Regions from separate parts of the Kitasatospora sp. NPDC004614 genome, predicted to be linked through region 2. Evidence: riboswitches for the same ligand, from Rfam matches in the RefSeq annotation. Region 2 holds a riboswitch; each other region holds the start of a gene.

Evidence for each region. A riboswitch is a leader RNA that binds a small molecule or an ion and turns the genes downstream of it on or off. The one in region 2 is predicted to bind cobalamin.
Region 1: linked by a shared signal. The riboswitch ahead of ACFYST_RS12500 (HoxN/HupN/NixA family nickel/cobalt transporter) and the one ahead of cobN (cobaltochelatase subunit CobN) in region 2 are both predicted to bind cobalamin.
Region 3: linked by a shared signal. The riboswitch ahead of ACFYST_RS24855 (ribonucleoside-diphosphate reductase subunit alpha) and the one ahead of cobN (cobaltochelatase subunit CobN) in region 2 are both predicted to bind cobalamin.
Region 4: linked by a shared signal. The riboswitch ahead of metE (5-methyltetrahydropteroyltriglutamate--homocysteine S-methyltransferase) and the one ahead of cobN (cobaltochelatase subunit CobN) in region 2 are both predicted to bind cobalamin.

Annotation. Positions count from the first base shown of each region.
Region 1 covers NZ_JBIALR010000004.1:71,209-78,587, reverse strand. The annotation lists gene efp (elongation factor P) at 1-294, opposite strand, end outside; gene ACFYST_RS12525 (aminopeptidase P family protein) at 364-1,470, opposite strand; gene rpmG (50S ribosomal protein L33) at 1,603-1,767, shown strand; gene ACFYST_RS12515 (type B 50S ribosomal protein L31) at 1,825-2,067, shown strand; gene ACFYST_RS12510 (XRE family transcriptional regulator) at 2,113-2,616, opposite strand; gene ACFYST_RS12505 (EamA family transporter) at 2,615-3,382, shown strand; gene ACFYST_RS12500 (HoxN/HupN/NixA family nickel/cobalt transporter) at 3,405-4,517, opposite strand; cobalamin riboswitch at 4,548-4,744, opposite strand; gene ACFYST_RS12495 (DUF6445 family protein) at 4,824-5,516, opposite strand; gene ACFYST_RS12490 (Fpg/Nei family DNA glycosylase) at 5,612-6,418, opposite strand; gene ACFYST_RS12485 (AAA family ATPase) at 6,560-7,379, opposite strand, start outside.
Region 2 covers NZ_JBIALR010000001.1:1,106,513-1,113,891, forward strand. The annotation lists gene lnt (apolipoprotein N-acyltransferase) at 1-963, opposite strand, end outside; gene cobN (cobaltochelatase subunit CobN) at 1,127-4,735, opposite strand; cobalamin riboswitch at 5,010-5,148, opposite strand; gene ACFYST_RS04855 (hypothetical protein) at 5,373-6,980, shown strand; gene ACFYST_RS04860 (precorrin-8X methylmutase) at 6,977-7,379, shown strand, end outside.
Region 3 covers NZ_JBIALR010000013.1:102,676-110,054, reverse strand. The annotation lists gene ACFYST_RS24865 (glycoside hydrolase domain-containing protein) at 1-1,796, shown strand, start outside; gene ACFYST_RS24860 (ribonucleotide-diphosphate reductase subunit beta) at 1,889-2,908, opposite strand; gene ACFYST_RS24855 (ribonucleoside-diphosphate reductase subunit alpha) at 2,908-5,340, opposite strand; cobalamin riboswitch at 5,513-5,645, opposite strand; gene ACFYST_RS24850 (GNAT family N-acetyltransferase) at 5,766-6,260, opposite strand; gene ACFYST_RS24845 (helix-turn-helix domain-containing protein) at 6,530-7,379, shown strand, end outside.
Region 4 covers NZ_JBIALR010000026.1:34,169-41,547, reverse strand. The annotation lists gene ACFYST_RS33475 (CAP family protein) at 182-829, shown strand; gene metE (5-methyltetrahydropteroyltriglutamate--homocysteine S-methyltransferase) at 1,244-3,550, opposite strand; cobalamin riboswitch at 3,698-3,920, opposite strand; gene cobF (precorrin-6A synthase (deacetylating)) at 3,984-4,745, opposite strand; gene ACFYST_RS33460 (hypothetical protein) at 5,027-6,277, shown strand; gene ACFYST_RS33455 (MFS transporter) at 6,700-7,379, opposite strand, start outside.

The DNA of each region.
Region 1 (7,379 bases), on a different contig from region 2:
GGTGGCGGCGTCGACCGGGACCTGGTCGTAGGTGTCCATGTCCATGAAGATGAAGGTCTCGCCGTCGCGGTACGAGTACTGCATCGTCCGCTTGTCGACATTGGCGGTCTCGACCTTGACGCCCGCGTTGAAGGTCTTCTCGACGACCTTGCCGGAGAGGACCTCCTTCAGCTTGGTGCGAACGAAGGCCGGGCCCTTGCCGGGCTTGACGTGCTGGAACTCGACGACGGACCAGAGCTTGCCGCCGTCCAGCTTGAGGACCATGCCGTTCTTGAGATCATTCGTGGAAGCCACGGGCGCACTTACTCCTGATATGTCCGCTGTCAAAGAACACCAAGCAGTGCGCCGCCGGAGCCCGTTGGGCTACAGCGCGAGGAGCTCCTTGGTGGTGATGGTGAGCAGCTCGGGCCCGCCCTCCTCGGGAGGCCGCACCACGAGCGTGTCCTCGATCCGGACGCCGCCCCGGCCCGGGAGATGCACTCCTGGACCGACGGTGACCGGCACGCGATTGTCCAGTTTACCCATGTCGGCGGGCCCGAGGCGCGGCGCCTCCCTGATCTCCAGGCCGATGCCGTGCCCGAGCGGGTGGACGGCGTGCTCGGCGTGGCCCGCGGCCTGCAGGATCGAGCGGGCCGCGTCGTCCGGGACGTGCTGCTCGACGCCCGGCCCGAGCGCCTCCCGGCCGGCCCGCTGAGCGCGGAACACCAGGCGGTGCAGCTCGACCTGCCAGGCGGCGGGGGCGGCCCCGATCACGAAGGTGCGGGCGGTGGAGATGCCGTAGCCGCGGTACTGCGCGCCCAGCGCGACGGTGAGGAAGTCGCCCTCCTCGACCCGGCGGTCGGTGGGCTGGTGGCGCTCCAAGCCGGAGTGGCTGCCGGTGCCGACGGAGACCGGGAAGGCGGCCCGGTCGGCGCCGTGGTCGATCATCCGGCGTTCCAGCTCCATCGCCAGGTGGCGTTCGGTGCGGCCGACCAGGATCGATTCGAGCAGCTCGCCGAGCGCCTGGTCGGCGATCTCGGCGGCGATCCGCAGGTCGGCGAGCTCGTGCTCGTCCTTGACCACCCGCAGCCGCTCCACCGCCCGGTCCAGGTCGAGCAGCCGGGCCGGCTCGGCCTGCCGGGCGACGGCGCGGTGCCGGGCGACCGTCAGGTCGTGCTCCTCGACGGCGAGGTCCCGCACCCGCAGCCGGGCGGCGGCCTCGGCGGCGGCCACCGCGGCGTCCGTCTCGGCGGGCGCCGCCAGCCGGGTGACCTCCTCGTCCACCTCGCGCTCCACCGACTCCTCGGGCGGCACGTCCTGCGGCAGCGCCAGCACCGCGCGTTCGCGGGTGAGCAGCAGCGCGGCGCCGCACGGCGGGCAGCCGGTGAGGTAGCGGACGTTGGCGGCGCGCGTGATCAGCGCGGCGTCGGCTCCGGAGGCGCTGCAGTACTCGCGGAGGCGTTCGCGTCGGGCGGCGTGCGCGTCGGACATGTCTCCGAGCCTACGAACGGGGCCCGGGGGCCGCCCGTCGGAACGGGCCCGATCGGGGCGGGAATGCGGCGGGGCAGGGGCGTGTTGTGGCCACATGAAAACGGCAATCGTTGCCGAGAGTGGAGGTTCGAGATGGCGCGCAGCGAGCTGCGACCGGTGATCACGCTCCGGTCGGCGGCGGGCACGGGCTTCAGCTACGTGACCCGCAAGAACCGGCGGAACAACCCCGACCGGATCGTCCTGCGGAAGTTCGACCCGGTGGCCGGGCGGCACGTGGAGTTCCGCGAAACCCGCTGACCACAGGGCAGTTGAGGGCGTTCGAAGGCTGTTGAAGGCTTGGCGAAGGAGGAGCAGATGAAGCAGGGAGTGCACCCCGAGTACCGTCCGGTGGTGTTCCGGGACAAGACGGGCGGCCTGTCGTTCCTGACCCGATCCACGGCCACCAGCGGCCGGACGGTCGAGTGGACGGACGGGCGGGCGTACCCGGTGGTGGACGTCGAGACGTCCTCCGCGAGCCACCCGTTCTACACCGGCAAGGCCCGCCTGCTGGACACCGCGGGCCGGGTGGAGCTGTACCGGCGCAGGTACGGCCTCTGACAGACGTGCGGCGAAGGGCCCCGGGAGCTTCCCGGGGCCCTTCGCTCACTTGCCGGCCGGCGGGGGCACGGAGACCACCAGGGTGAGCCGGCAGTCGCCGGTGCCCTCGTTGCGGTAGCTGTGGGCGGTTCCGGCCTCGTAGGAGGCGGTGGAGCCGGCCGGGATGCGGTGGGCGCGGCCGTCGAGGACGAGGGTGAGTTCGCCCTCGTCGATCCGGGCGATCTCGACGGTGCCGGCCGGGTGCGGGTCCGAGGCGTGGGTCTCGCCGGGGCGCAGGTGCCAGGTCCACAGCTCCAGCGGGCCGGGGGCCTCGATGCCGTTCAGCAGGACGCCACTGCCGCCGTCCGGGCCGCTCCACAGCCGCACGGCGTCCTCGGCGGGGATGATCCGCACCACCGAGGTCTCGTCGTAGTCGAGCAGCCGGGCGATCGAGACGCCGAGGGCGTCGGCGAGCCGGACCACGGTGCCGACACTGGGGTTGGTGCGGGCCTGCTCGATCTGGACCACCATGCCGCGGCTGACGCCGGAGCGGGCCGCGAGGGCGTCCATGTTCGCGCTCGGCGTCGTGGTCCTCTCGCAGACCGCCGCCGCCCTGGTCCTCGTCCTGGCCGTCACCGCCACCGGCGGCTGGGCCGACGCGGGCCCCGCGCTCTGGTACGCCGTCGCGGCCGGCGTGATCGGGCCGGTCGCGCTGCTCGCCTTCTACAAGGCACTGGCGCTCGGGCCGATGGGCGTGGTCTCACCGCTGGCCACCGTCGGCGTGCTGGTGCCGATCGGCGTCGGCCTGTTCCTCGGCGAACGGCCGGGCGCCGTCCAGGGGTTGGGGATCCTGGTGGCGATCGCCGGGGTCGCGCTGGCCGGCGGCCCGCAGCGCGGCGGACCGGCTGTGAGCCGCCGGGTCCTCGTCCTCACCCTCTCCGCCGCGTTCGCGTTCGGCGCGGTGCTCGCCCTGATCGCGCATGGCAGCGCCGGCGGCGGACTGCTGCTGACGCTGTGCGTGCAACGACTGACCAACGCGGTGGTCGGCATCGGCATGCTGGCCGCCGCCGCCCGCCGGGAGCCGGTCGAACTGCGCGGCGCGGCCCGTTCGTTGCCCTCACTGACCGCCGTCGGCGTCGCCGACGTGGCCGCGAACGGCCTGTACGCCGCCGCCACCCACCTGGGCTCGGTCGCGGTGGCGGCGGTGCTGGCCTCGCTCTACCCCGTGGTGACGGCGCTGATGGCGCGCGGCCTGCTCAAGGAACGGCTGCTGCGGGTCCAGGTGGTCGGCGCCGGACTGGCCGTCGCCGGAACGCTGATCCTGGCCGCAGGTTGACTTCCCGTCAGGCCGCGCGTTCTCAGGCCCCTGCCCCCGCGAAGGCCTTGGACCGCCGGGCGATCCGCCAGTAGCCGATCGCCGCCGCCCAGACCACCACGAACAGGCCGACGATCACGAAGCCGACGTTTTCCAGACCGAGTCCGGCGATCCAGCCGGACACCGGATCGTCCAGGCCGAACTTGTCGTGCAGCACCGCGACCAGCTCGATGGTGCCGATCACGAAGGCCACCGCGATCGACAGCCCCGTAATGGTCAGGTTGTAGTACACCTTGCGGACCGGGTTGGAGAACGCCCACTGGTAGGCGAAGTTCATGAACGTGCCGTCCAGCGTGTCGAACAGGCTCATCCCGGCCGCGAACAGCAGCGGCAGGCAGACGATCGCGTACCAGGGCAGGCCGGACGCCGCACCCGAACCCGCCATCACCATCAGGGTCACCTCGGTCGCGGTGTCGAAGCCCAGGCCCAGCACCATGCCCACCGGGAACATCTGCCCGGGCCGGGTGATCGAACGGGTCGCCCGGCCCAGGATCCGGGCCAGGAAGCCCCGCGAGTCCAGGTGCTTCTCCAGCTCGGCCTCGTCGTACTCACCGGCCCGCATCGCCCGGAACACCCGCAGGATGCCCAGCAGCGCCACCAGGTTGAGCGCCGCGATCAGGTACAGGAACGCCCCCGACGCGGTGGTGCCGATGGTGCCCAGCACCTGATGGGTCGTCGAACCCTCGTCCATCAGGGTGCCCGCCAGCGCCGCCCCGCCGGCCACCAGCGCAGCCATCAGCACCACCATCGAGGAGTGCCCGAGCGCGAACCAGAAGCCCACCGAGACCGGCCGGCGGCCGTCCGCCATCAGCTTGCGGGTGGTGTTGTCGATCACCGCGATGTGGTCGGCGTCGAAGGCGTGCCGCATGCCCAGCGTGTAGGCCGTGATGCCCAGGCCCACGCCGAACACCTGGGTACCCACCTGGTACTTCTCCGGCACCACCAGGAACAGCAGCGTCCCGAACGCCGCCACGTGCAGGGCCAGGATCACCGCCATCAGGCCGGCGGTGCGCAAGGTGTCCTCGCGCCGCCAGCGGAAAGCAGGAAGAGGGGAGCCCGGGACGTTTCCGGGCACGGTCGAATTGGACGCGGTCATCCGCGCATCACGCTCCAGCACCTCGTGGATCACTTCGTGAGATGCCGTGGCCGGTCTCCTGGCTGACGGGGTGTTCGGCGTCGGCGCCCGGCCTTCCCGGCCGCGAGCGGCCAGTGGCACGAGGTGGGAGCCGACGACTCCCCGATCACAGTGGCGAGGGCCGCTCCGGACTCCTGTGACGAGCACAGTGCACCGGCTTCCCGAACACCACGGCCCGCCCACCGTAGATCCGGCCACCACGCGGCGGCAAGAGCGTCACACCGCGCAGGTGTCGAAGATCACGCCCGCCCGGCGGCTGACGGCGCGTCACGCCATCCAGAAGAACACGCAGGTCATCCGCTTCTCGTCCAGGGTGGAGCCGTAGTACTCGGTCGCGGTGTGCATCAGGTTGGCGGTGTACAGCAGCAGCCGGTTGTAGCGGTGCGGAACGGCCAGATCCTCGGTGAACGAGTCCGGCGGGACGAAACGGGTGCCGAGCGCGTCCACCAGATTGTTGTGCGGGGCGACCACGGTGTTCCCGCCGAGCCGGCCCCCCGGCAGGCTCTGTCGGTAGAAGCTCGTCCCGCACCGCTTCGGCACGTTCGGGTTGAGGTACAGCACGGCGGCGTACCGGCACAGCGACCGCGAATCGGTGTGCGGCCGCGGCTCGCACTCCCCCTCCCCCACCACCTGCACGCAGTTGTGGTTGAACGTGCCGCCCTCGGCCTCGCTCAACGCCCAGATCCGCGGCGCCTGCACGGTCTCCCGCACCAGCTTCTCGACGTGCGCCAACTCCTCCGGCTCCAGCCCGGGCATCGCCCGCAACCCCGGCCAGGGCTCCGGCCTGTGCGGATACCCCTCGTCCCAGTCGGTACGCGCCAGATGCCGGGCCCGCACCGCATCCGGATCCGGCAGGACATCGTCCAGCACCCAGTAGTCACGCCCCTTGGTGGGCTTGCGGTACGGGAGGACCGGAAGGGCCGGAGTCGGGCGCGGGCCCTGGAACGGTTGCACGGGCATGGACCCGACAATAGGAGCGCGCCCCGAACCCCTCGCCCAAGGGCCGGTCAACCTTCCGTCAAGGCTTCCCCACTACCCTCCGTGATGACGACCCGTCATGCCTGCTGGCAGCGCGGGCACCAGAACAGGTTCCGGGCCGCCAACTCCTCGGTCCGCACCGGGGTTTCACACACCAGACACGGCTGATCCTGCCGCCGGTACACGTACACCTCACCACCGTGGTCGTCCACCCGCGGCGGACGCCCCATCGCCTCCGGCGTGTGCTCCGGCCGCACGGTGTCGATCCGCCCCGCCGCGACACCGTCATGCATCAGCGCCACCAGATCCGCCCAGATCGCGTCCCACTCGGCCCGGCTCAGATCCCGCCCCGCCCGGTGCGGACTGATCCCCAACCGGAACAGCACCTCCGCGCGATACACGTTGCCGACACCCGCCAGCACCTTCTGATCCATCAGCAACGCGGCCACCGTCGTCCCGCTCCGCGAGATCCGCTGCCACGCCGCATCCCCCACCTCCCCCGGCCGCAACGGATCCGGCCCCAGCCTGCGATGCACCGCCGCCTTCTCCCCCGGCGTCAGCACCTCGCACGCCGTCGGCCCCCGCAGATCCGCGTACCCACTCCCGTTCTCCATCCGCAACCGCACCTGCCCCACCGGCTCCGGGGCCTCCCCCACCCCGAACTCGTACTTCCCGTACAACCCGAGATGCACATGCAGCCAGTCGTCGCCGAACCCCAGGAACAGATGCTTCCCGTGCGCCTCCGCAACCTCCAACACCCGCCCGTCCAGCAGCCCCGCCCCCTCCGCGAAGCGCCCCTGCGGCGACGAAACCCGCACCGCCCGCCCCCCGAACAGCTCCCCGTTCAACCCGGCCAACCGATGCACCACATGCCCCTCGGGCACCCGCGCCACCTCCACATTCGTTCCCGTCCAACACCCCCATTCTCCCCGCCCCCACCGACACCCCGGCAGAGCCGGCCTGCGCGCAGCGCTCGTCGCGGGTCGGGTTGCGCGGCGCGGGTGGAGGGAGCTCCCCGCAGGGGGTCAGCGTTGGTGGAGGCGGGAGAGGATCGCCTGGTCGAGCGCGGCGGCCGTCTCGGGGACGGTGAGGTTGGAGTTGTCGATGATGGGGAGGCCGGAGGTGCGCCAGCCGGCCATGCGGCCGTGGATGCGGGCCACTTCGTCGTCGGAGAGGCGGCGGTTGCCGGAGCGTTCGGCGTTGCGGGCGAGGACGCGGTCGAGGCCGGGGAGGAGGACGACGGGGATCATGCCGGGGCCGATGTGGCGCTTCCAGCCGCCGAGGCCGATCGCGGGGCGGTCGGGGAAGACGGCGTCGTCGATGATGCAGGAGATGCCGTTGGCGAGGTAGTTGCGGCAGGCGAAGCCGCAGGTGCGCCGGGCGAGGCGGTACTGGGCCTCGGAGGCGGTGTTCCAGCCGGACTGCGGGTTGGCGAACCCGGCCTGGACCCACTCGCGGACGTCGTCGAGGCTGATGTGCGCGGTGGGGGTGGGACGGCGTTCGGCCCAGTAGCGGGCGACGGTGGTCTTGCCGGCGCCGGCCGCGCCGATCAGCAGGACGGCGATCGGTCCGACGGGCAGCGGGGCGGCCGGTGCGGGCATCGGCGGTGGCGCGGCAGGGAGTTGGACGGTGCCGCCGCTGGGGAGCAGGAAGTGCCCGGTGCCGCCGGGGACGACGGGCGCGACGGCCTTGAGCGGGACGGTCGGCCGGTCAGGGCGGGTGGCGATCGGCCCGAGGGTGGGTATGGCCTGGGTGGTGGCGGGCAGTACCGGTGCGGGGTACGGCTGTTGAGGGGCCGTCGGATACGGGGGCGTCCCCGGGCGGGGCGGCACCTGGCCCCCCGGA
Region 2 (7,379 bases):
CGGCACCAGCCGGATCTTCCGGTAGCGGGCCACGATGCCCGAAGGGTCGATCAGTACCGCGTCCTTGGAGATCCGGCCGTCCGCCTTCCGGGCGTCCTCGCCGACCATCAGCTGCGCGCCCGTCGAAGCGGACAGCGCCGTCAGCCGGTTCAGCGTCGCGCTGCCCCGGTCCAGGTCGGCGGTGGTCGAACTCTCGCCCCACACCACCAGGTCCACGGGCCGGCCCGCCAGCGACCGGGTGATCCGGATGTTCGCCTCCAACCGGGCCTGCTCGTCCGGAGTCTGGCCCGCCTGCACCAGCGCCACCGACGCCGAACCGCGCGAGGCCGGCACGGCCTGCGCGGCGAACGCCAACGGACCCGCCAGCACCGACACCAGCGCCGTCGCGCCCGCCAGCAGCCGTGGCCACACGCTGCGGGCCAGCACCACAATCGTCAATGCGGTGTTGACGGTGACCAGCGCCCAGCTCACCAGCCACACCCCGCCGATCGAGGCCAGGCCGAGCACCGCCGGATGCTCCCACTGCGACGCGCCCAGCAACGCCCACGGCCCGCCCAGCGAATGCCAGGACCGGGCGAACTCGGCACTCACCCACACCGCGGGGACCACCACCAGCGCCGCCGCCGACCGGCCCAGCGTCAACTCGCCGTGCAGCAACCACCACACGGCCAGACCCACCGGCGCCTGCAGCACCCCGAACACCACCGCCAGCAGCGGCAGCGCCGGGCCGATCGACGGGATCAGCCAATACATCGCCGTCAGGATGAACCCCGCGCCGAACCACCAGCCGCGCACCGCCGCCTCGCGCGCCCCGCCCGCCGCCCGCATCAGCAACAGCCCCGGCACCAGCGCCACCCAGGCCAGCACGGCCAGGCCGGCGCCCGGGAACGTCAGGACGGGCAGCGCGCCCGCGGCCAGCGCGCCGTAGCGCGCCGGGCGGGTGAGGGCGATTCGCAGGCTCATGTGGAAATTGTCCGCCCGGGCGGGGTGGAAGGCACCCCTATTCGATCACCGACATGTCGGTGTCGTCCGAGGTGCCGTCCGGCGTTCACCACGCGGGCCCGGTGTTCACTGCCCTGGCCCGGTGTTCACCACGCGGGCCCGGTGTTCACTGCCCTGGCCCGGGTCATTCGCCTTCCAGGTCGCCCTCGGTCTCCAGGAAGACCTGCCGCAGCTCCGCCAGCAGCGCCTGGTCCGGCTCCGCCCACAGGCCGCGTTCGGCGGCCTCCAGCAGACGCTCCGAAATGCCGTGCAGGGCCCACGGGTTGGCCTCGGCGAAGAACTCGCGGTTGACCGGGTCGAGGACGTACTCCTCGGTGAGCTTCTCGTACATCCAGTCAGCGACCACGCCGGTGGTGGCGTCGTAGCCGAACAGGTAGTCCACCGTCGCGGCCATCTCGAACGCGCCCTTGTAGCCGTGCCGGCGCATCGCCTCCAGCCAGCGCGGGTTCACCACCCGCGCCCGGAACACCCGGGCCGCCTCCTCGGTGAGGGTGCGGGTGCGCACCGTCTCCGGGCGGGTCGAGTCGCCGATGTACGCCGCTGGGCTGCTGCCCGTCAGCGCGCGCACGGTGGCCACCATGCCGCCGTGGTACTGGAAGTAGTCGTCGGAGTCGGCGATGTCGTGCTCGCGGGTGTCGGTGTTCTTCGCCGCCACCGTGATCCGGCGGTAAGCGCTTTCCATCTCCTCCCGGGCCGGGCGCCCGTCCAGCCCCCGCCCGTACGCGTAACCGCCCCACACTGTGTACACCTCGGCCAGGTCAGCGTCCGTGCGCCAGTCCCGGCTGTCGATCAGCTGCAGCAGACCCGCGCCGTAGGTGCCCGGACGCGAGCCGAACACCCGGACGGTGGCCCGGCGTTCGTCACCGTGCTCGGCCAGGTCCGCCTGCACGTGCGCCCGGACGAAGTTCTGCTCGGCGGGCTCCTCCTGGCCGGCCGCCAGCCGCACCGCGTCGTCCAACAGCGCCACCACGTGCGGGAACGCGTCGCGGAAGAACCCCGAAATGCGCAGCGTCACATCGATCCGGGGACGGCCCAACTCGGCGAGCGGAATCGCCTCCAGACCCGTCACCCGGCGCGAGGCGTCGTCCCACACCGGGCGGACGCCGAGCAGCGCCAGCGCCTCGGCGATGTCGTCACCGGCCGTACGCATCGCCGAGGTGCCCCACAGCGACAGGCCCACCGACGGCGGGAACTGCCCGTCGTTGTCGGCCCGGTAGCGTTCGATCAGGGAGGCGGAAAGCGCTTGCCCGGTCTCCCAGGCGAGCCGGCTCGGCACCGCCTTCGGGTCCACCGAGTAGAAGTTCCGCCCCGTCGGCAGCACATTGACCAGCCCGCGCAACGGCGACCCCGACGGCCCCGCCGGAACGAACCCGCCCTGCAGTGCGTGCAGCACCGCGTCCAACTCGTCCGTGGTCGCGGCGAGTCGGGGCACCAGCTGCGCCGCCGCGAACGCCAGCACCTCGGAGACGGCCGGCGGCAGGCCTGCCGCGACCTTCGCGACCGCCGCCGGGTTCCAGTCCTCCGCCTCCATCGCCTCCACCAGCGCCCGCGCCTGCGCCTCGGCCGCGTCCGTCGCCCCCAGCGTCAGTGCTGCCTCGTCCAGACCGAGCGCCTCCCGCAGACCCGGCAGCGCACGCACGCCGCCCCAGATCTGCCGCGCCCGCAGGATCGCCAGCACGATGTTGACCCGGTCAGTACCGCGCGGAGCCTGGCCGAGCACGTGCAGACCGTCACGGATCTGCGCGTCCTTCACCTCGCACAGCCAACCGTCCACGTGCAGCAGGAAGTCGTCGAACCCGTCGTCCTCCGGCCGCTCCGCCAACCCCAGGTCGTGGTCCAGCTTCGCGGCCTGGATCAACGTCCAGATCTGCGCCCGGATCGCCGGCAGCTTCGCCGGGTCCATCGCCGCGATGTTCGAATGCTCGTCCAGCAGTTGCTCAAGACGCGCGATGTCACCGTACGAATCGGCCCGCGCCATCGGCGGCACCAGGTGATCGACCAGCGTCGCGTGCGCCCGGCGCTTCGCCTGCGTACCCTCACCCGGATCGTTCACCAGGAACGGGTACACGAGCGGCAGATCGCCGAGGGCGGCGTCCGGACCGCACTCCGCCGACAGTGCCGCCGTCTTGCCCGGCAACCACTCCAGATTGCCGTGCTTGCCCAGGTGCACCACCGCGTGCGCACCGAACCCGCCGTCCTGCTGCGCCGCCGCGATCCAGCGGTACGCCGCCAAGTAGTGGTGGCTCGGCGGCAGATCCGGGTCGTGGTAGATCGCCACCGGGTTCTCGCCGAACCCGCGCGGCGGCTGGATCAGCACCAGCAGATTGCCCGACCGGAGACCCGCCAGCACGATGTCGCCGTCCGGGTTCTGCGACCGGTCGACATACAGCTCGCCCGGCGCCGGACCCCAGTGCTCCTCCACCTGCTCGCGCAGCGCCGCCGGGAGCGTGGCGTACCAGCGCCGGTAGTCGGCGGCCGGGATGCGCACCGGGTTGCGGGACAGCTGGTCCTCCGTCAGCCACGCCTGGTCGTAGCCGCCCGCCTCGATCAGCGCGTGGATCAGCGCGTCGCCGTCGTGGCCGTGCCCGGTCCCGGTGTCCAGACCCGGCAGGCTGTCGCCCAGGTCCATGCCCTCCGCGCGCAGCCGCTCCAGCAGCCGGATCGCCGAGGCCGGGGTGTCCAGGCCGACCGCGTTGCCGACCCGCGCATGCTTGGTCGGATAAGCGGACAGAACGAGGGCGAGGCGCCGCTCGGACGCCGGAGTGTGCCGCAGCCGCGCATGCCGCACCGCGATCCCGGCGACCCGCGACGCACGCTCCGGGTCCGCTGCGTACACCGTAAGCCCGTCCTCGTCGACCTCCTTGAACGAGAACGGAACAGTGATCAGCCGACCGTCGAACTCCGGCACCGCCACCTGCGTCGCCGTGTCCAACGGAGACAGCCCGTCGTCACTGCCCGCCCACTGCGCCCGCGACCAGGTCAGGCACAGCGCCTGCAGGATCGGCCGGTCCAACGCCGCCAACTCCCCGGCGTCCCAAGCCTCTTCGTCCCCACCCGCCTGCGCGTCGGCCGGCCGGGTGCCGCCCGCCGCCAGCACCGTCGTCACGATCACGTCGGCCGCGCCCAGCTCCGCCAGGAGCTCCGGCTCCGCGCCGCGCAGCGACGCGCAGAAGTACGCGCGGGCCTGCGCACCCTCGTCCTCGATCGCCCGGCAGAGCGTCTCCACGAACGCCGTGTTGCCGCTCATGTGGTGCGCCCGGTAGTACAGCACCGCGACGGAAGGGCCCTCCGAGGTGCGGGCGGTGCGCTCCAGCGGACCCCAGGACGGGGCCGAGGCCGGCGGCGCGAACCCGTGACCTGTCAGCAGCACCGTGTCCGACAGGAACGCACCCAGCTCCGCCAGGTTCTCCGGACCACCGTGCGCCAAGTACGCGTGCGCCTCCGCCGCGATGCCCGCCGGCACCGTCGACAACTCCATCAACTGCGCGTCCGGCGCCTGCTCACCCGTCAGCACCACCACCGGACGCGGCCCCGCGAGCAGCACGTCCAGCCCCTCCTGCCAGGCCCGACGCCCACCCAGCAGCCGCACCACCACCAGCTCCACACCCTCCAGCAGGGCAGGCAGCTCGGCGGGATCCAGGCGTGCCGGATTGCCCCAACGGAACCGCACCGGCCCGCTCGACGCCCGGGCACTCAGCAGGTCCGTGTCCGACGTGGACAGCAGCAGGATCATGCGAAAGCCCTCCCGGGCATCTCGAACAGCGCGGACAACCCGGGCAACCCGGTCAACCCGGTGGTGGGAGCACAGGTGTGATCGAGGACGTGGGACGGCCCGACGGGCGGTGCGATGGACAGCCCGGTGGACGTCGCGACGGACGGCCCGGGGGATGTCGCAACGGACGACGGCCCGGTGGATGCCCCGGTGGGGACAGAGCCCACGGGCACCCGCCGGGATGCGGGCATGCGGCAGCGCATGGCACGGACCTTCCTCGGGGTCCTCGCCCCGGGCAGTGGAGGACGGCCGGAGTTCCTGGCTCCCACGGCTCACTGAGCCGCGGTCACAGTGGCGGGACCGCACCGGATTCTCACCGGACTTCCTCCGCTGTGCCGTCGCTGGCAGCGGACACCCCGAGAGGTGCCCGCCCAGCATCGTACGGGTTGATGGCCCGTCGGCGGGAGTGTGACCTGCGACGCCCCACCGGTTCCGCCCCCGGGAACCCGTGCTGACCTGGGGATTTGACTCTGGCGCGGGACCTTCGGGCGAGCTCCGGGCGACGATTGGGGCTGCCACTCGGGTGGTGGCCGGGCTGCTGGTCGGGGCGGTGGTCGGGGCGGTGGCGCGAATCGCGGCCATGGGTATGCTCGCCGCCATGCCACCCACACCCGACGCCCTTGCGGCACCCTTCGTCGGGCCCGACCGAGGCCGCGCCGACGCCTGCCCCGGCGCGCTCCGCCTGCACCCCGCCGAGGACGGCCAACTCGCACGACTCCGCCTCCCCGGCGGTTACTTGACGTACCATCAGCTACTCGCCCTGGCCGACGCGGCCGACGCGCTGGGCGACGGCGAAGTCGAGATCACCTCCCGCGGCAACCTCCAGCTGCGCGGCCTGCGCGAACAGTGCGCCACCGACCTCGCCGAACGGCTCCGCTCCGTCGGCCTGTTGCCCTCCGACACCCACGAACGCGTCCGCAACATCGCCGCCTCCCCGCTCGCCGGCCTCGACGGCCGCGGCGCCCCGGGCGTCGATCTCCCGTACTGGGTGCGAGAGTTGGACGCCGCCCTGTGCGCCGCACCCTGGGCCGCCCGACTCTCCGGCAAGTTCCTGTTCGCCCTCGACGACGGCCGCGGCGACACCGCCGCCCTCGACGCCGATGTGACCTTGATCGCAATCGGCGACGGCCGCGCCCTGCTGCGCCTCGGCCGCGCCGACCACGCCTCCACCGTCGACCACCCCGTCCCCGCCGCCCTCGACGCCGCCCGCCACTTCCTCGACCTGGCCGCCGGCCGTGCCTGGCACCTGCGCGAAGTGCAGTCCGAACTGCCCGCCGGCGACGTGCCGCTGCCGCGATTCACGGGGGAGCGACCGGTGCTGGGTGCGATCCCCGGTGGTGGTGGTGGCGGTGATGGCGGCGGTGGTGGTGGCGGTCGCGGTGGCGGGGTGTCGGTCGGGCTGCGGTTCGGCCGTGCGACCAGTGCGCAGTGGCGACTGCTGGCGGACGCGCTGGCGTCGGCGGGGGAGGGGTGCGACGGCGCGAGCGGCGGCGGCGGCGCGAGCGTGCGGCTCACGCCGTGGCGGGGCGTCGTGGTGCCCGGAGCCGGTGCCGACTGGTTGCCACGCCTCGCCGACGCGGGCTTCCGGGTCGAGTCCGGAGGCCCCTGGGAGGGCGTCAGCGCCTGCACCGGTCTGCCCGGTTGCGGGAAAGCGCTTGCCGACGTTCGTGCGCAGGCCGTGCGCGCGATAGCCGCCGTTCCTGCTGTGGGGCTGCCCGTTCACTGGTCCGGGTGCGAACGGCGCTGCGGACACCCGGCCGGTCGCTGGGTCGACGTGCTGGCCACCGCAACCGGATACCGGGTCGCCGTGGACGGGCGGGCCCGCGAGGTCGGTCGGGGTGCGGGGGGTGGCGGCGCCGAGATTGTCCGTGCGGGTATCGGGTCCGGTGGGAGGGGGGTCGCGGGGGGTGGCGCCGAGGAGAACATCTACGCGGAGATAATCCGCGCAGGGATCAACTCGGCGGGCTGCAACACCGGCGACAAAAACAGCACCAAAAACGACATAACCGGGCAGAACGGCACCGGGCAGAACGGCACCGGGTGCAACGGCACCGGGCGCAACAGCGCCGAGAACCGCAGCGCCGAGAACCGCAGCGCCGAGAACCACAGCGCCGAGAACGACAGCACCGAGCGCAACAGCGCCGAGAACGACATCGCCGAGGCAGTCGCCGAGGCGCGCAATGCCGAATGGCGGAGGACCGAATGATCGACTACGAGAAGGACGGCGCATCCATCTACCGCCAGTCCTTCGCCACCATCCGCGCCGAGGCCGACCTCGCCGCGCTGCCTGCCGACGTGGCCCAGGTCGCGGTGCGGATGATTCATGCCTGCGGCATGACCGACCTGGTCGAGGACCTGCTGTGGTCGCCGAACGTGGTCGCCGACGCCCGGCGTGCCCTGCGTGCCGGGGCGCCGATCCTCTGCGACGTCAACATGGTTGCCAGTGGCGTGACCCGCAAGCGGCTGCCCGCCGACAACGAGGTGATCTGCACCCTCACCGACCCGTCGGTGCCCGAACTCGCCCGTGCCATGGGCACCACCCGCAGTGCCGCCGCGATGGAACTCTGGCTACCCCGGTTGGAGGGCGCCGTGGTTGCCGTCGGCA
Region 3 (7,379 bases), on a different contig from region 2:
CCGCGCCCGGCACCTGCGTCCGGCTCGACGTCAGCGCCGTCTACCTGGGCACCCCGAGCGGGGACCAGAACTGCCCGGCGCACCTCGCGCCCGGCCACGCCGACGGCCTGCTGATCCAGCCGGTGGAGAGCGGACGCGTCCAGGGCACCGTGGTGCCCGGGCAGCCGGTCGCGGCGGGCGTGCTGAAGGAGGCCGAGGCCGGCCACCAGATCCAGGCCAAGCTCGGCACCAGCGGGCTGCAGGTGACGGCCAGTTACGCCACCTCGGCCGACCGGGTCCGGCAGATCCTGGAGACCGCGAGCGTCGACGCCGGGGCCCGCGCGACCGCCGCGCCGTCCACCGCCAAGCCCGCCCTGGCCGGCACCGCCCCGCGCACCGACGTCGCCGGGTACGCCTTCGACCGCTGCGCCGCGCCGTCCGACACCACCATGTCGACCTGGGCCGCGAACTCCCCGTACCGGGCCGTCGGCGTGTACATCGGCGGGCCCTCGCAGGCCTGCGCCTCGCCGGTGAAGAGCTGGGTGGACGCCCGGAACGCCGAGGGCTGGGGCTTCCTGCCGATCTACGTCGGCCGCCAGGCCGCCCGCGGCAACCTGCTCGTCGACCCCGATGTGGCCGTCGCCCGCCAGCAGGGCTCCGACGCCGCCGACGACGCGATCGCCAAGGCCAACGGCCTCGGCTTCCAGCCCGGCGCGGTGCTCTACAACGACATGGAGAACTACGACTCCAGCGTCTACCGCGACCGGGTGGTCTCCTTCCTGGCCGGCTGGACGGCGCAGCTGCACAACAAGGGCTACCGCTCCGGCGTCTACGCCAGCGCCTCCAGCGGCGTCAAGGACCTCGCCGCCCGCTACACCGACAGCTCCTACCCGGAGCCCGACGTGCTGTGGGCCGCCGCCTGGAACTCGCACCACGACGTGACCGACGCCGGCATGGGCCTGACCACCCCCGGCCAGTGGATGCCCGGCCGCCGCGCCCACCAGTACGCCGGCGACGTCACCGAGACGTACGGCGGCATCGCCTTGGGCATCGACGCCAACTACCTGGACGTCACCTCGCCCGCCTCCGGCAACTCCCTGCAGCCCGGCCAGCGCCTCGCCCCCGGCCAGAGCATCAGCAGCAACGCGGTCACCCTGACCATGCAGACCGACGGCAACCTGGTCGCCAACCTGAACGTCGGCGGCGGCCGCCCGCTGTGGAGCAGCAACACCTACAGCAACGCCGGCGCGTACGCCGTCATGCAGGACGACGGCAACCTGGTCGTCTACCGCAGCAACGGCGGCCCCGGCAACGACGGCGCCCTGTGGGCCACCGGCACCTCGAGCGCTGGCGCGTACGCCACCGTGCAGGACGACGGCAACGTGGTGGTCTACCGCCGCGGCGGCGGTTCGGGCGCCGGCGGCGCGCTGTGGGCCACCGGCACCTCGGCGTTCGCGCCGAAGATCGGCTCCGGGCAGCGCCTGTACAGCAACCAGTGGACCCAGTCGGCGACCGTCCGGCTGGTCATGCAGGACGACGGCAACCTGGTGATGTACCGCCGCAGCGACAACGCCGCGATCTGGTCCACCAACACCTGGGGCAACGCCGGCGCGTACCTCTCCATGCAGCCCGACGGCAACATGGTGATCTACAAGGCGGGCAGCACCACCGCCGCCCTGTGGAGCACCAACTCCTACGGCAACACCGGGGCGTACGCCCTGCTCCAGGACGACGCCAACTTCGTGGTCTACACCCAGAACGGCAGCCCGAGCGCCGGCGGCGCGGTCTGGGCCAGCGGCACCTCGGGCCGCGGCTGACCCGCCGAGGTTTCTGAGAACGGCCGAGGGCCGCACCCCGTGGAAACGGGGTGCGGCCCTCGGCCGTGTACGGGGTGCGGCCCGGTTCCGGCCTAGAAGTCGTCGTCGAAGGAGACCGAGCCCTCGACGGCGACCTGGTACGCGGAGACCCGGCGCTCGAAGAAGTTGGTCAGCTCCTGGACGTTCTGCAGCTCCATGAACCCGAACGGGTTGGTCGAGCCGTAGCGGATCGGCAGGCCGAGGCGGGCCAGGCGCTGGTCGGCGACGGCCTCCAGGTACTGGCGCATCGAGGCGGTGTTCATGCCGGGCAGGCCGTCACCGCACAGGTCCTGGGCGAACTGGAGCTCGGCCTCGACGGCCTCCTCCAGCATCTCGGTGACCTGCTTGGCCATCTCGTCGTCGAAGAGGTCGGGCTCCTCCTCGCGGACGGTGTCGACCACCGAGAACGCGAAGTCCATGTGCATCGACTCGTCGCGGAACACCCAGTTGGTGCCGGTCGCCAGGCCGTGCAGCAGGCCGCGGCTGCGGAACCAGTACACGTAGGCGAACGCGCCGTAGAAGAACAGGCCCTCGACGCACGCCGCGAAGCAGATCAGGTTCAGCAGGAAGGCCCGCCGGTCGTCCTTGCTCTGCAGCGAGTCGATGTGGTCGACCGCGTTCATGTACTTGAAGCAGAACTGCGCCTTCTGCGCGATGGAGGGGATGTTCTCCACCGCGGCGAAGGCCGCGTTGCGGTCCTCCGGGTCGGGCAGGTAGGTGTCCAGCAGCGTCAAGTAGAACTGGACGTGCACGGCCTCCTCGAACAGCTGCCGCGACAGGTAGAGCCGCGCCTCCGGCGAGTTGATGTGCTTGTAGAGGCTCAGCACCACGTTGTTCGAGACGATCGAGTCACCGGTGGCGAAGAACGCGACCAGCCGGCCGATCATGTGCCGCTCGCCCTCGGAGAGCTTGGCGAGGTCGGCGACGTCGGAGTGCAGGTCCACCTCCTCGACGGTCCAGGTGTTCTTGATCGCGTCCCGGTACCGGTCGTAGAACGACGGGTAGCGCATCGGACGCAGCGTCAGCTCGAAGCCCGGGTCGAGCAGCATCTTCTTCTGGTCTTCGGAGCTCATTACTGGCACGCCTCGCAGGACTCGGGGTTCTCCAGGGAGCAGGCGATGGCGTCCTGCTCGGCCTGGCTGAGGGTCGGGGTCTGCACCGGCACGGGCGCGGCGGTGCGGGCGGCGCCCGACGCGGCCTGGGCGATCCGGGTCGCGGGGCGGGAGCGCAGGTAGTAGGTGGTCTTCAGACCGACCTTCCAGGCGTACGCGTACATCGAGGACAGCTTGCCGATGGTCGGCGCCGCCATGAACAGGTTCAGCGACTGGCTCTGGTCGATGTACGGCTGCCGGGCGGCGGCCAGGTCGATCAGCGCGCGCTGCGGCAGCTCCCACGCGGTGCGGTACAGCGAACGGACGTTCTCCGGCAGCCACTTGAAGTCCTGCACGGAGCCGTTGGCCTCGCGCAGCTCGTCCCGGGTCTGCTGGTCCCAGACGCCGAGCTCCTTCAGTTCGCGCACCAGGTACGGGTTGACCTGGAGGAACTCGCCGGACAGCGTCTCGCGCTTGAACAGGTTGGACACCTGCGGCTCGATGCACTCGTAGACGCCGGCGATGGACGCGATGGTCGCGGTCGGGGCGATCGCCAGCAGCAGCGAGTTGCGCAGACCGGTCTCGGCGATCCGGGCGCGCAGCGCGTCCCAGCGCTCGGTCCACTGCGGGGTGGCACCACCGCTGTGCTGGTCTTTAAAGAAATGGTCGATGTGCAGCTGGCCGCGGGCCGCGCGGGTCTCGCCGTACGCCTCGTGGCGGCCGAACTGCTCGGCCAGGTCCGCGGAGCGCTCGTACGCGGTGAGCATGATGCGCTCGGAGATCAGCGTGGAGAGCGCCTTCGCCTCGGCGGAGTCGAAGTCCAGCCGGAGCTTGAAGAAGACGTCCTGCAGGCCCATCACGCCCAGGCCGACCGGGCGCCAGCGGGAGTTGGACGTCCCGGCCTCGGTGGTCGGGTAGAAGTTGATGTCGATCACGCGGTCGAGGAAGGTGACCGCGGTGCGCACGGTGGCGTCCAGGCGGTCCCAGTCCATCGCGTTGATCAGGTCGTCCGCCGAGGCGCCTGGGGCGACGTGCGCGCCCAGGTTGACCGAGCCCAGGTTGCAGACTGCGGTCTCGGAGTCGTCGGTGACCTCCAGGATCTCGGTGCACAGGTTCGAGGAGTGCACCGTGCGGCCCGGCAGCGCGGTCTGGTTGGCGGCGCGGTTGGAGGCGTCCTTGAAGGTCATCCAGCCGTTGCCGGTCTGCGCCAGGGTGCGCATCATCCGGGCGTACAGGGTCTGCGCCGGGATGGTGCGGACGGCCTTGCCGGCCAGCTCGGCCTTGCGGTAGGCCTCGTCGAAGTCGGCGCCCCACAGGTCGACCAGCTCGGGGACGTCCGCCGGGGAGAACAGCGACCAGTCCTCGTTGGCGTTCACGCGGCGCATGAACTCGTCCGGGATCCAGTGCGCCAGGTTCAGGTTGTGGGTGCGGCGGGCCTCTTCGCCGGTGTTGTCGCGGAGCTCCAGGAACTCCTCGATGTCGGCGTGCCAGGTCTCCAGGTACACGCAGGCCGCGCCCTTGCGCCGTCCGCCCTGGTTGACCGCCGCCACGGAGGAGTCCAGGGTGCGCAGGAACGGGACGATGCCGTTCGACTTGCCGTTGGTGCCGCGGATCAGCGAGCCGCGGGAGCGGATCCGGGAGTAGGACAGGCCGATGCCGCCGGCGTGCTTGGACAGCCGGGCGATCTGCGCGTAGCGGTTGTAGATCGAGTCCAGGTTGTCCAGCGGCGAGTCCAGCAGGTAGCAGGAGGACATCTGCGGGTGCCGGGTGCCGGAGTTGAACAGCGTCGGGGAGCTGGTCAGGTACTCCAGGCGGCTCATCAGCTTGTAGAGCTCGGCCACCTCCAGCACCGACTGCTCGGAGTTGCCGACCGCCAGGCCCGCCGCCACGCGCAGCAGGAAGTGCTGCGGGGTCTCGACCACCTTGCGGGTGATCGGGTGGCGCAGCAGGTAGCGGGACTGCACGGTGCGCAGGCCGAAGTACTCGAAGCGGTCGTCGCCGGCGGCGTCGATCAGCGAGTCGAACAGCGCGGTGTGGGCGGCGACGAACTCGGCGGTCGCGTCGCCGATCAGGCCCTCGGCGTGGCCGACGGCGATCGAGGCGGAGAACGAGGTGACGCCCTGGGTGGCGGCCTCGTCGGCGATCTCCATCGCCAGCAGGCGGGCGGCCAGCTTCGAGTACTGCGGGTCCTCGGCGATCATCGACGCGGCGGCCTCCACGGCCAGCCCGCGCAGCTCGGCGAAGTCCGAGCCGGCGTGGCGGCCGCGCAGCGCGGCGGCGGCGACGTGGCCGGGGTCCACCTGGGGGAGGTCGGTGCTGCGGTCGGTGAGCAGCCGAAGCAGTGCCGCACCGGGGTCGGTGAAGGCGTCGGCGGAAGCCTGGGACGGCAGGGTGACTGAGGCGGCGACGGTCAAGGCGCACTCTCTCCTGTGGCGGCGGCGGACGTGGCTCAAGGTGTCCGGTGGCGCGCGTGCGGCAGGGGAGGACGGCACGCCGAAAACGCTCGATCGGCGCGCGAAAGACCCACCCCCGGCCCGCCCGCGAGGCCGGACGGCAAAACAGTGCTGCATGGCGTCTGCGGGGATGCCGTGTCGCACACCGTCGGTCAGGTCCTCGGACTGCGCGGGCGTTGCTACAGCCCGCTCACCGTTGCGGGGCAGTCCCGGATTCGCACCGGGTTCCCCTGCTTCGACAGCGAGGTCGAGCATACATGTTGTGGCGGCTGGAGCTGGCGGCACCAGATGTAGTAGCGCGTGTCGCGTTGGAGGTGCCGCGCGTAGACAACGGAAACCGCGCCGGAGCCGCCTCGGAACGGCCGCAGAACCGCCGCAGAACCGCCTCAGAACCGCATCGTGTAGACCATCAGGTCCACGCCCGGGGCCGCCTCCCAGTCCCGTCCGGGGGTGCGGAGGAAGCCCAGAGCATCGTAGATCCGGTGCGCCGCGGTCATCTCCGGCCGGGTGGAGAACGCCATCCCGGCCAGTCCGAGTTCCCGGCTGCGGTCCATCGCCGCGCGGACCAGCGCCCGTCCGACGCCGCGCCCGCGGGCGGCCGCGCCGACCGCCAGCATCCGGATCTCGCCCTCGTCCGGGAGCGCGACGTCCGCCCAGGGGGTGCCGCCTGCGGCGAACGTCACGCAGCCGAGGACCGTCCCGTCGCCGTCGACGGCGACCAGCAGCTCGGCCTCCCGGTTGCGGCGTGCGGTGTCCCTCAGCAGTTCGACGTAGCCGGACGCGGGGTCGGTGTGGCCGTCGCCGACGAAGGCTTCGATGCTGACCTCCCCGGCTCCGGCGAGGTCGTGGTCGAGGGCGCGGCGGACGATCGGGGAGTGCATCCGGACAGTGTGCCGGACCGCGTCCGGCGCGGGTCGGCCAGGTCCGGGTCGAAGGGGTAGCCGGTCGGGCGGTGCCGTTCGGGCCGGCCCGGGCGGCCGTTGCGGTTCAGGTCGCGGCCGACCAGAACGCCGAGGAGTCCGAAGCTGCCGATGAGGCCCAGCAGGGCGAGCGCGGAGGTCATGGCCCCACTCTCCGCGCCGCGGCACCCCGTCACGAGTGGCAGGAACGCAGCATTGCCACGAAATCCTGCCACTGCCATGCTGGACGGATGCTGAGGAACGTCGCGGTGATCGTGCTGGAGGAGATCCACCCCTTCGAACTGGGCGTGGCCTGCGAGGTGTTCGGCCTGGACCGCAGCGACACCGGCCTGCCGGTGTACGAGTTCGGCCTGGTCGGCGACCGGCCCGGCCCGATGCGCACCCACGCCGGCTTCGACGTCCACGTGCCGTACGGCCCGGAGCGGCTCGCCGAGGCGGACCTGGTGATCGCCACCGCCACCGGCATCCGCGACCACTACCCCGAGGCGCTCTGCGAGGCCCTGCGGGCCGCCCACGCGCGCGGCGCCCATACGCTGTCGATCTGCTCCGGCAGCTTCCTGCTCGGCGCCGCCGGCCTGCTCGACGGCCGCCGCAGCACCACCCACTGGCGGTACGCCGACGTGCTGGCCGAGCGCTTCCCGCTGACCACCGTCGAACCCGACGTGCTGTACGTGGACGACGACCCGGTGATCACCTCGGCCGGCACCGCCGCCGGCATCGACGCCTGCCTGCACCTGGTGCGCAAGGTGCAGGGCGCCGAGGTGGCCCGGGAGATCGCCCGCCGGATGGTGGTCGCCCCGCACCGCGACGGCGGGCAGGCGCAGTTCGTCACCCGCCCGCTGCCCGAGGGCGACGGCGAGTCACTGGCCGGGACGCTGGAGTGGATGCGCCACCGCCTCGACCGGGAGACCAGCGTGGACGACCTCGCCCGGCACGCCCACATGTCCCCGCGCACCTTCGCCCGGCGCTTCCAGCAGGAGACCGGCACCACTCCGCACCGCTGGCTGACCGGCCAGCGGGTGCTGTTCGCGCAGCGCCTGCTGGAGTCCACCGACGAGAGCGTGGACGCGGTCGCCGCCC
Region 4 (7,379 bases), on a different contig from region 2:
CTCCTACTCGACGACGGGCGGACTGTAGCGCCCGCCACCGACACACTGGGCGGACGTACCGAGGCTGTAACAACGATTGCGCAGGTCCGCGTGCGCGCCGCACCGTCGGCCGGGTGTCGTGCCCTGGGGGAGGTGAGAGCGTTAAGCAGGGCAGTTGGATCAGCGTGAGTAGGAGGACTCCTTGATTGCACCTCAGGTCCGCAGGGTTGCCCTGGCGGCGGCTGCGGCGGCCGTGGCGATGATGACGGTGATGCAGCCCGCGACGGCTGCCGGTCCGGTGCGGCGTGCGTTCGCGGACCGGACGGACAACGGGTTCCAGAGCGACTGCCTCACGGCCATCAACGCGTACCGGGCCAAGCACCAGGCACCTCCGCTCGCAATCGATCCGGAGATCGTGGAGTACGCCAAGTCCCGCGCACAGAAGATCTCCGAGCCGGGCGGCTTCCAGCACGACGGTCTGGCCCGTGCGTACGGCGAGACCCTGAGCTGGAGCTCGTTCGCCGGCGACAACCCCGAAGGCGGCTACACGCCGGACGGTTGCAAGGGCGCGGTGGACTCCTGGTACGCGGGGGCCGCGTCCTACGACTACAGCAAGCCCGGTTTCTCCCGCGAGACCGGCAACTTCACCCAGCTGGTGTGGAAGTCCACCACGAAGATCGGCTGCGCCCGGGTGGGCGGCCGGCGCGACGGCGGCCCCGACAAGGACGGTTACTTCTGGTTCGACACGTACATCGCGTGCGACTTCGCACCGCGCGGGAACTCCGCGGCGGATCCGAAGGACCCGGGCAAGTCGTACCGGGAGAACGTCCTGCCGGTGGTGAGGTCGTAGGGCCGTCGTCAGAGCTGAATTCCGGCCGAGAACCAGGGCGGTGTTCAGCCGTCCCGCAGGATGCGGTGGGCGATCGGGTGGTGTACGCGCAGCAGCGCCGGCAGGGCGCGGGAGGCGCCACCGCGACGACGGGGCGGCCACGTTCGATGCCCCGGACGATCGTGGTGGCGGCCTCGGCGGCCGACAGCTTGCGGACCGCGCCCTCCCGGTCCGCCGTCATCGCCGTGTCGACCAGGGCAACACCACCTCCTGCACCCGCACGGACGGCGTGTCGGCCTGCACCTGGTAGCGCAGCGACTGCACCAGCGTGTGCACGGCGGCTGTGGGAGCTGTGGGAGCTGTCGGAGCGGCTGACCGGCGTCCGGTTCGACGTCTGAACCACCAGGGCCGTCAGCGCGTCAGTCCGACAGGCCGTCAGCCCGGCAGCTCCGCGCGGAGGGTGTGGGCGGCGGCGACCAGGCTGTGGAGCGCGGCGCGGGTCTCGGGCCAACCGCGGGTCTTCAGGCCGCAGTCGGGGTTGACCCACAGGCGCTCGGCGGGGACGGTGGTGAGCGCCAGGCGCAGCAGCAGGACGGTCTCGGCGGGGAACGGAACGCGCGGCGAGTGGATGTCCCACACGCCCGGGCCGACCTCGGCCGACCAGCCGGCGGCGGCCAGCTCGTGGGCGACCTGCATGTGCGAGCGGGCCGCCTCCAGGGAGATCACGTCCGCGTCCAACTCGCCGATGGCGCCCAGGATGTCGCCGAACTCGGCGTAGCACATGTGGGTGTGGATCTGGGTGTCGGAGCGCACCGGCGAGGTGGCCAGCCGGAACGCCCCGGTCGCCCAGTCCAGGTACCCGGGCCGCCCGGCCCGGCGCAGCGGCAGCGTCTCGCGCAGCGCCGGCTCGTCCACCTGGATCACCGCCGCGCCCGCCGCCTCCAGGTCGGCGACCTCGTCGCGCAGCGCCAGCGCGACCTGCCGGGCGGTGTCGGCGAGCGGCTGGTCGTCGCGGACGAACGACCAGGCCAGCATGGTGACCGGTCCGGTCAGCATGCCCTTGACCGGGCGGTCCGTCAGGTTCTGTGCGAACGCGTACCAGTCGACGGTCATCGGGGACGGGCGGGAGATGTCACCGGCCAGCACCGGCGGCCGCACGTACCGGGTGCCGTAGGACTGCACCCAGCCGTGCCGGGTGGTCAGGTAGCCGGTGAGCTGCTCGGCGAAGTACTGCACCATGTCGCTGCGTTCGGGTTCGCCGTGCACGAGCACGTCCAGGCCGGCCTGTTCCTGGCAGGCGATCACCTCGCGGATCTCGTCGGCCATCCGCGCGTGGTAGTCCGCCTCCTCCAGCAGTCCGGCGTTCAACTCGGCGCGGGCGGTGCGCAGTTCGTCGGTCTGCGGGAACGAGCCGATGGTGGTGGTGGGCAGCGGCGGCAACTGGAGCCGGGCCCGCTGGGCGGCGGCGCGGACGGGGTACGGGTCGGCGCGGCGGGTGTCGGCGTCGGTGACGGCGGCGGCGCGGGCCCGGACGGCCGGGTCGCGGGTGATCGGGGATGCCGCGCGGGACGCCAAGTCGGCCCGGTTGGCAGCGAGTTGGGCGGTGACGGCGGAGGTCCCCTCGCGCAGGGCGCGGGCCAGCAGGGCCGTCTCGGCGGCCTTCTGCCGGGCGAACGCCAGCCAGCGGCCGATCTGCTGGTCCAGGTCGCGCTCGGCGACCACGTCCAGTGGGACGTGCAGCAGCGAGCAGGACGGGGCGACGTCCACCCGGTCGGCGAGGCCGAGCAGGGTGGCGAGGGTGGCCAGCGACTTCTCCAGGTCGTTGATCCACACGTTGCGGCCGTCCACCACGCCCGCGACCAGCCGCTTGCCGGGCAGGCCGCCGACCGCGGCGAGATCGGCGAGGTTGCCGGCGGCCGGTCCGGTGAAGTCCAGCGCCAGACCCTCGACCGGGGATTCGGCAAGTACCGGCAGGGCCTCGCCGAGGCGGTCGAAGTACGAGGCGACCAGCAGTTTCGGACGGTCCGTCAGCGCGCCGAGGTCGCGGAACGCGCGGGCGGCGGCGTTCAGTTCGGCCGGGGTGCGGTCCTGGACGAGCGCCGGTTCGTCCAGTTGGGCCCATCCGGCGCCGGCGGCCCGCAGTTCGGCCAGCAGTTCGGCGTACACCGGCAGCAGCCGGTCCAGCAGGGTGAGCGGCTCGAAACCGTTCGCGGTTCCGGGCGCGGCCTTGGCGAGCAGCAGGTAGCTGACCGGGCCGAGCAGCACCGGGCGGGCCCGGTAGCCCTGGCCGAGTGCCTCGCGGAGCTCGCCGACCTGCTTGGCGGAGTTCGCGACGAACACCGTGTCCGGCCCCAACTCCGGTATCAGATAGTGGTAGTTGGTGTCGAACCACTTGGTCATTTCGAGCGGCGCGAGTTCCTGGGTGCCGCGCGCCATGGCGAAGTAGCCGGCCAGCGGGTCGGCGTCCACCGCGGCCCGGTGCCGGGGCGGGATCGCACCGACGGCGACGGTGGTGTCCAGCACGTGGTCGTACAGCGAGAAGTCGCCGGTGGGGACTTCGGTGATGCCGGCGCCGGCCAGTTGACGCCAGTTGGCGCAGCGCAGTTCGGCGGCGGCGGCGAGCAGCGCGTCAGCGGCGACGGTGCCCTTCCAGTAGCCCTCGACGGCCTTCTTCAGTTCCCGGTCGGCGCCCTGACGGGGGTAGCCGTGGACAGTTGCCGCGGCTGTGGACCTCGTGGTCAAGGGGACTCTCCTTCGCGAGCCTCGAACCTGGGTCCGACGACACCGCGGAAAGCGAAGGCCCGTGAGTCGTGCGGCGCTGTCAACTGCGCCTGCCCGACCGATGGTTGGCCGACCCGCCCGCGAGGTCACCGGAGGCCGGGAGCGAGCCGTCGCACCCGGGCAACGGGCAGGTCTTCGGACTCGCGGGCCCCGCCCGGGCCGACGCCCGGACACCTACTGGCCGTCGCTTCCCGGGCCCGTCCGGACCCAGTGCGTATGACGGCGGTCGTTCCCACTCACCGCTGCGGGGCAGTCCCGGATTCCCACCGGGTTCCCTCTTACGACGCGCCTGCCCAGAGGCAGTGCGCGAACCAGTTGCGCGATCAGTCTAGAACGAGGCGGACGGGTGGGGGAGTTGGGCTCCGCACCCGTCCGCTCGATGGGGTGTGCGGGGTCAGTCCTCGGTGCGGCGCAGCAGGTAGCTGTCCATGATCCAGCCCTTGCGTTCGCGCGCCTGCTCGCGCAACTCCGCGATCCGGTCCGCCTGTTCGGCGAGCGGACCGGAGGCCAGGATCTCGTCCTCGGTGCCCAGGTAGGCGCCGTAGTGGATGTGCACACCCGCCGGGTCGATCTTGGTGAACGCGGCCTGCCCGTCCAGCATCACCACCGCGTCTTCTGAGCCCGGCCCGAAGCCTTCGGCGGCGAGGCGGCGCCCCGTGGTGATCCGCACCGGCCGCGCGGTGCGGGTCAGGGTGGTGCGGTGGCGGGCGGCCAGGACCGAGATGCTGCTGATGCCGGGGATGACGGTGTACTCGAACTCGGTGCGGCCGCGCGCCAGGATCCGGTCCAGCACGGCGGTCACGCTGTCGTACAGCGCCGGGTCGCCCCAGACCAGCAGGGCACCGGTCTCGCCGTCCGCCAGCTCCTCGATCACCGCCTGCTCGACCAGATCGGCCCGCCGCTCCCGCCACTCCTCGACGGCCTCCCGGTACGCGGCCGTGCTCCGGTCGCGCGCCGGGTCGATCAACTCGACCACCCGGTGCCCGGGCCGCCCGTGCTCGGCGATCATCTGTCGCCGCAACCGGATCAGGTCCTGGCGCTCCTCGGGCTTGTCCAGCAGCAGAAACGCATCCGTGCGGCCGATCGCCTTGACCGCCTCCAGAGTGAGGTGGTCGGGATCGCCCGCGCCGATGCCGATGACGAGAAGGGTACGCATGACGCCGATTCTGCCTGGTCCCTCCCGCGCAGCCGCAGGTGGGAGGCACGTTGGGGAACGGATGCTCCGTCAACCAGCTGCCGCCTTCGAACTCGGCCGGGTGTCGTCCTTCCGCGGGGGCCGATCCCGAGGGGCGCGGTGGACCAGGGCGGTGCAGGGGTGGGCGAACGGTTTTCGGCCCCGATCCGGCGGTAACGCCGCAGGTGGGACGCGGTCTGTTCACGGACCCGGCGGCCTGCCAGGCTCACCGCGCCGGACACCGACCAGGAGGGGCAACGGAGATGACAGGACTTCGGCAGACACTGACCAGATGGATCGCGGTGATGGCCGTCCTGCTGGGCGCCGTCACGCTTGTGAGCGCGCCGACGGCGCACGCCGCTCCGGCGGTGGCACAGGGTGCTCCGGCAGTGGCACAGGCCGCTCCGGCAGTGGCGCAGGGAGCGACGACCACCATCTGCGGGTACACCCCCGTCCCCGCAGGCTGGGTGATCACCAGCGAGAACTGGGCCGGGTGCAGCGGCTACGGGCTGTTCACCATCACGGAGTTGGGCGACGCCACCACCATCCAGGCCTGCTCCAACTCGCCCGTCCCCGACCACTGGGTGATCACGGCGATGCAGACCGGCCCGACCTGCGGCAGCAGTTACCCGCTGTACTCGCTGCTGAAGGTCACCACCCAGACCACGCTCCAGGACTGCGCCCAGTCCGCGATCCTCCCCGGCTGGGTGATCACCGCGGTCCAGACCGTCTCGCCCGCCTGCGGCACCTACGGGACGTACACCGTGACGCTGATCCCGCCCACGGCGACCTCGTACCAGGCCTGCGCGATGTCGCCGATCCAGGACGGCTGGGTGATCACCTCCTCGCAGAACGGCGCCGGCTGCGGCAACTACCCGCAGTACTCCCTGCTGAAGGTCACCACCCAGACCACGCTCCAGGACTGCGGCCAGTCCGCGATCCTCCCCGGCTGGGTGATCACCGCGATCCAGCCCAACTCGCCCGCCTGCGGCACCTACGGGACGTACACGGTGACGCTGGTGACCACCCAGACCTCGCTCCAGGTGTGCTCCAACTCCCGCATCCCCGACGGCTGGGTGATCACCACGATGCAGAGCGGCGCCGGCTGCGGCAGCTACCCCGGGTACTCGCTGGTCAAGGTCGCCGACCAGACGACGCTCCAGGTCTGCGGCCAGTCCGCGATCCCGTCCGGGTACGTCATCACCCAGGTGCAGAGCAACAATTCGGCCTGCGGCACCTACAACGTCAACACCCTGACGAAGGTCACCACCCAGACCAGCCTGACCGTCTGCGGACAGTCGCCGATCCCCGCCGGCTGGGTGATCACCCAGGCGTTCGGCAACTCCGGACTGTGCGGGGTCTACACCGTGTACACGCTGACGAAGGTCACCACCCAGACCTACCTGGTGGTCTGCGGCCCGTCCCCGATCCCGGCCGGCTGGGTGGTCAGCAACCAGGTCAACGGCTCCCAGTGCGGGACGTACACCGTGCTGCTCATCACCAAGACCTCCTGACCCTCCGCCCCGCGCGCCGGGCTCTCACCTGCGGGGCCGGCGCGCGGGCTCCACGGTTCCCACAGCGGGAACGGGTTTCAGTGGGCATGAGTGGAACGGCTTCGGATCGCCGGAGTGAACGGGACGGGCGGACCCGGGTCCTGGTACGCGGTCGGCGGACGGCTGGTGCTGACGTCCGCGCATGTCTTCGTCGACCGTGTGGAGCCGCTGTTCGCCTGCGCCGAGGGGTTGGCGGTGCGGCGGGGGCTGTGCCGGCGTGGGTGGTGACGGTGGTCAGTGGCAGGTCGGGTCCTGCTGGTGGTTGTCCGGCGGGGCCGCTGCCGCGGGAAGCGGGTCGGCGGCGTCTTGAGGGTTTCCCGGAGGCGGTTCACTGACGGGGCGTCGGGCGGGTAGCGCCGCCGCCACCGCTCGTCCCCGACCGCTCATCGTCTGGCGTCCTCGTCGCGGTGATTCCGTAGTACCGCGGGCGGGCGGACGTCGCGGCGCAGCAGGTAGATGCCGGAGGCCGCCGCCAGGGCGGCCATGCAGGCGGCGAAGACCAGGCCGGCGTGGGTGAGGCCGAGCGGGCCGCTGAGCAGGCCGATGCCGATCACCGGTACCGAGATGCCGAAGTACGCCACCACGAACAGCGCCGACAGCACCCCGCCGCGCTCCTCGGCGGGGGCCGCGTCCGCCACTTCGCCGACGGCTCCGCGCAGCCCCATGCCCTGGCCGGTGCCGCCCACCAGCGCGGCCAGGACGAGTGGCGTCAGGGTGTCGGTGGCGAGGGACAGGGCGAGCAGGCCGAGTCCGGCGATCAGCACCAGGCAGCCCAGCGGGATCGCCCGGGCCGCGCCGAGTCGGGGCACCAGCAGCTGGCCGCCGGTGGACGCGAAGAACGCCAGGCAGACGATCGCGCCGACCGCGGCGTGGTTGTGCACGTCCAGGTTCTCGGCGAGGAACGCCGGGCTGACCGAGGTGAACACCCCGAGCAACGAGAACCCGGCGAACGCGGCGATCCCGGCCGGCACGAACACCCCGCGCACCTGCGGCGGCAGACTCGGCCGGCGCGGGCGCGCCGCACGCAGCGGTTCGGCGTCCGGCACCGTCTCGGGCAGCGACC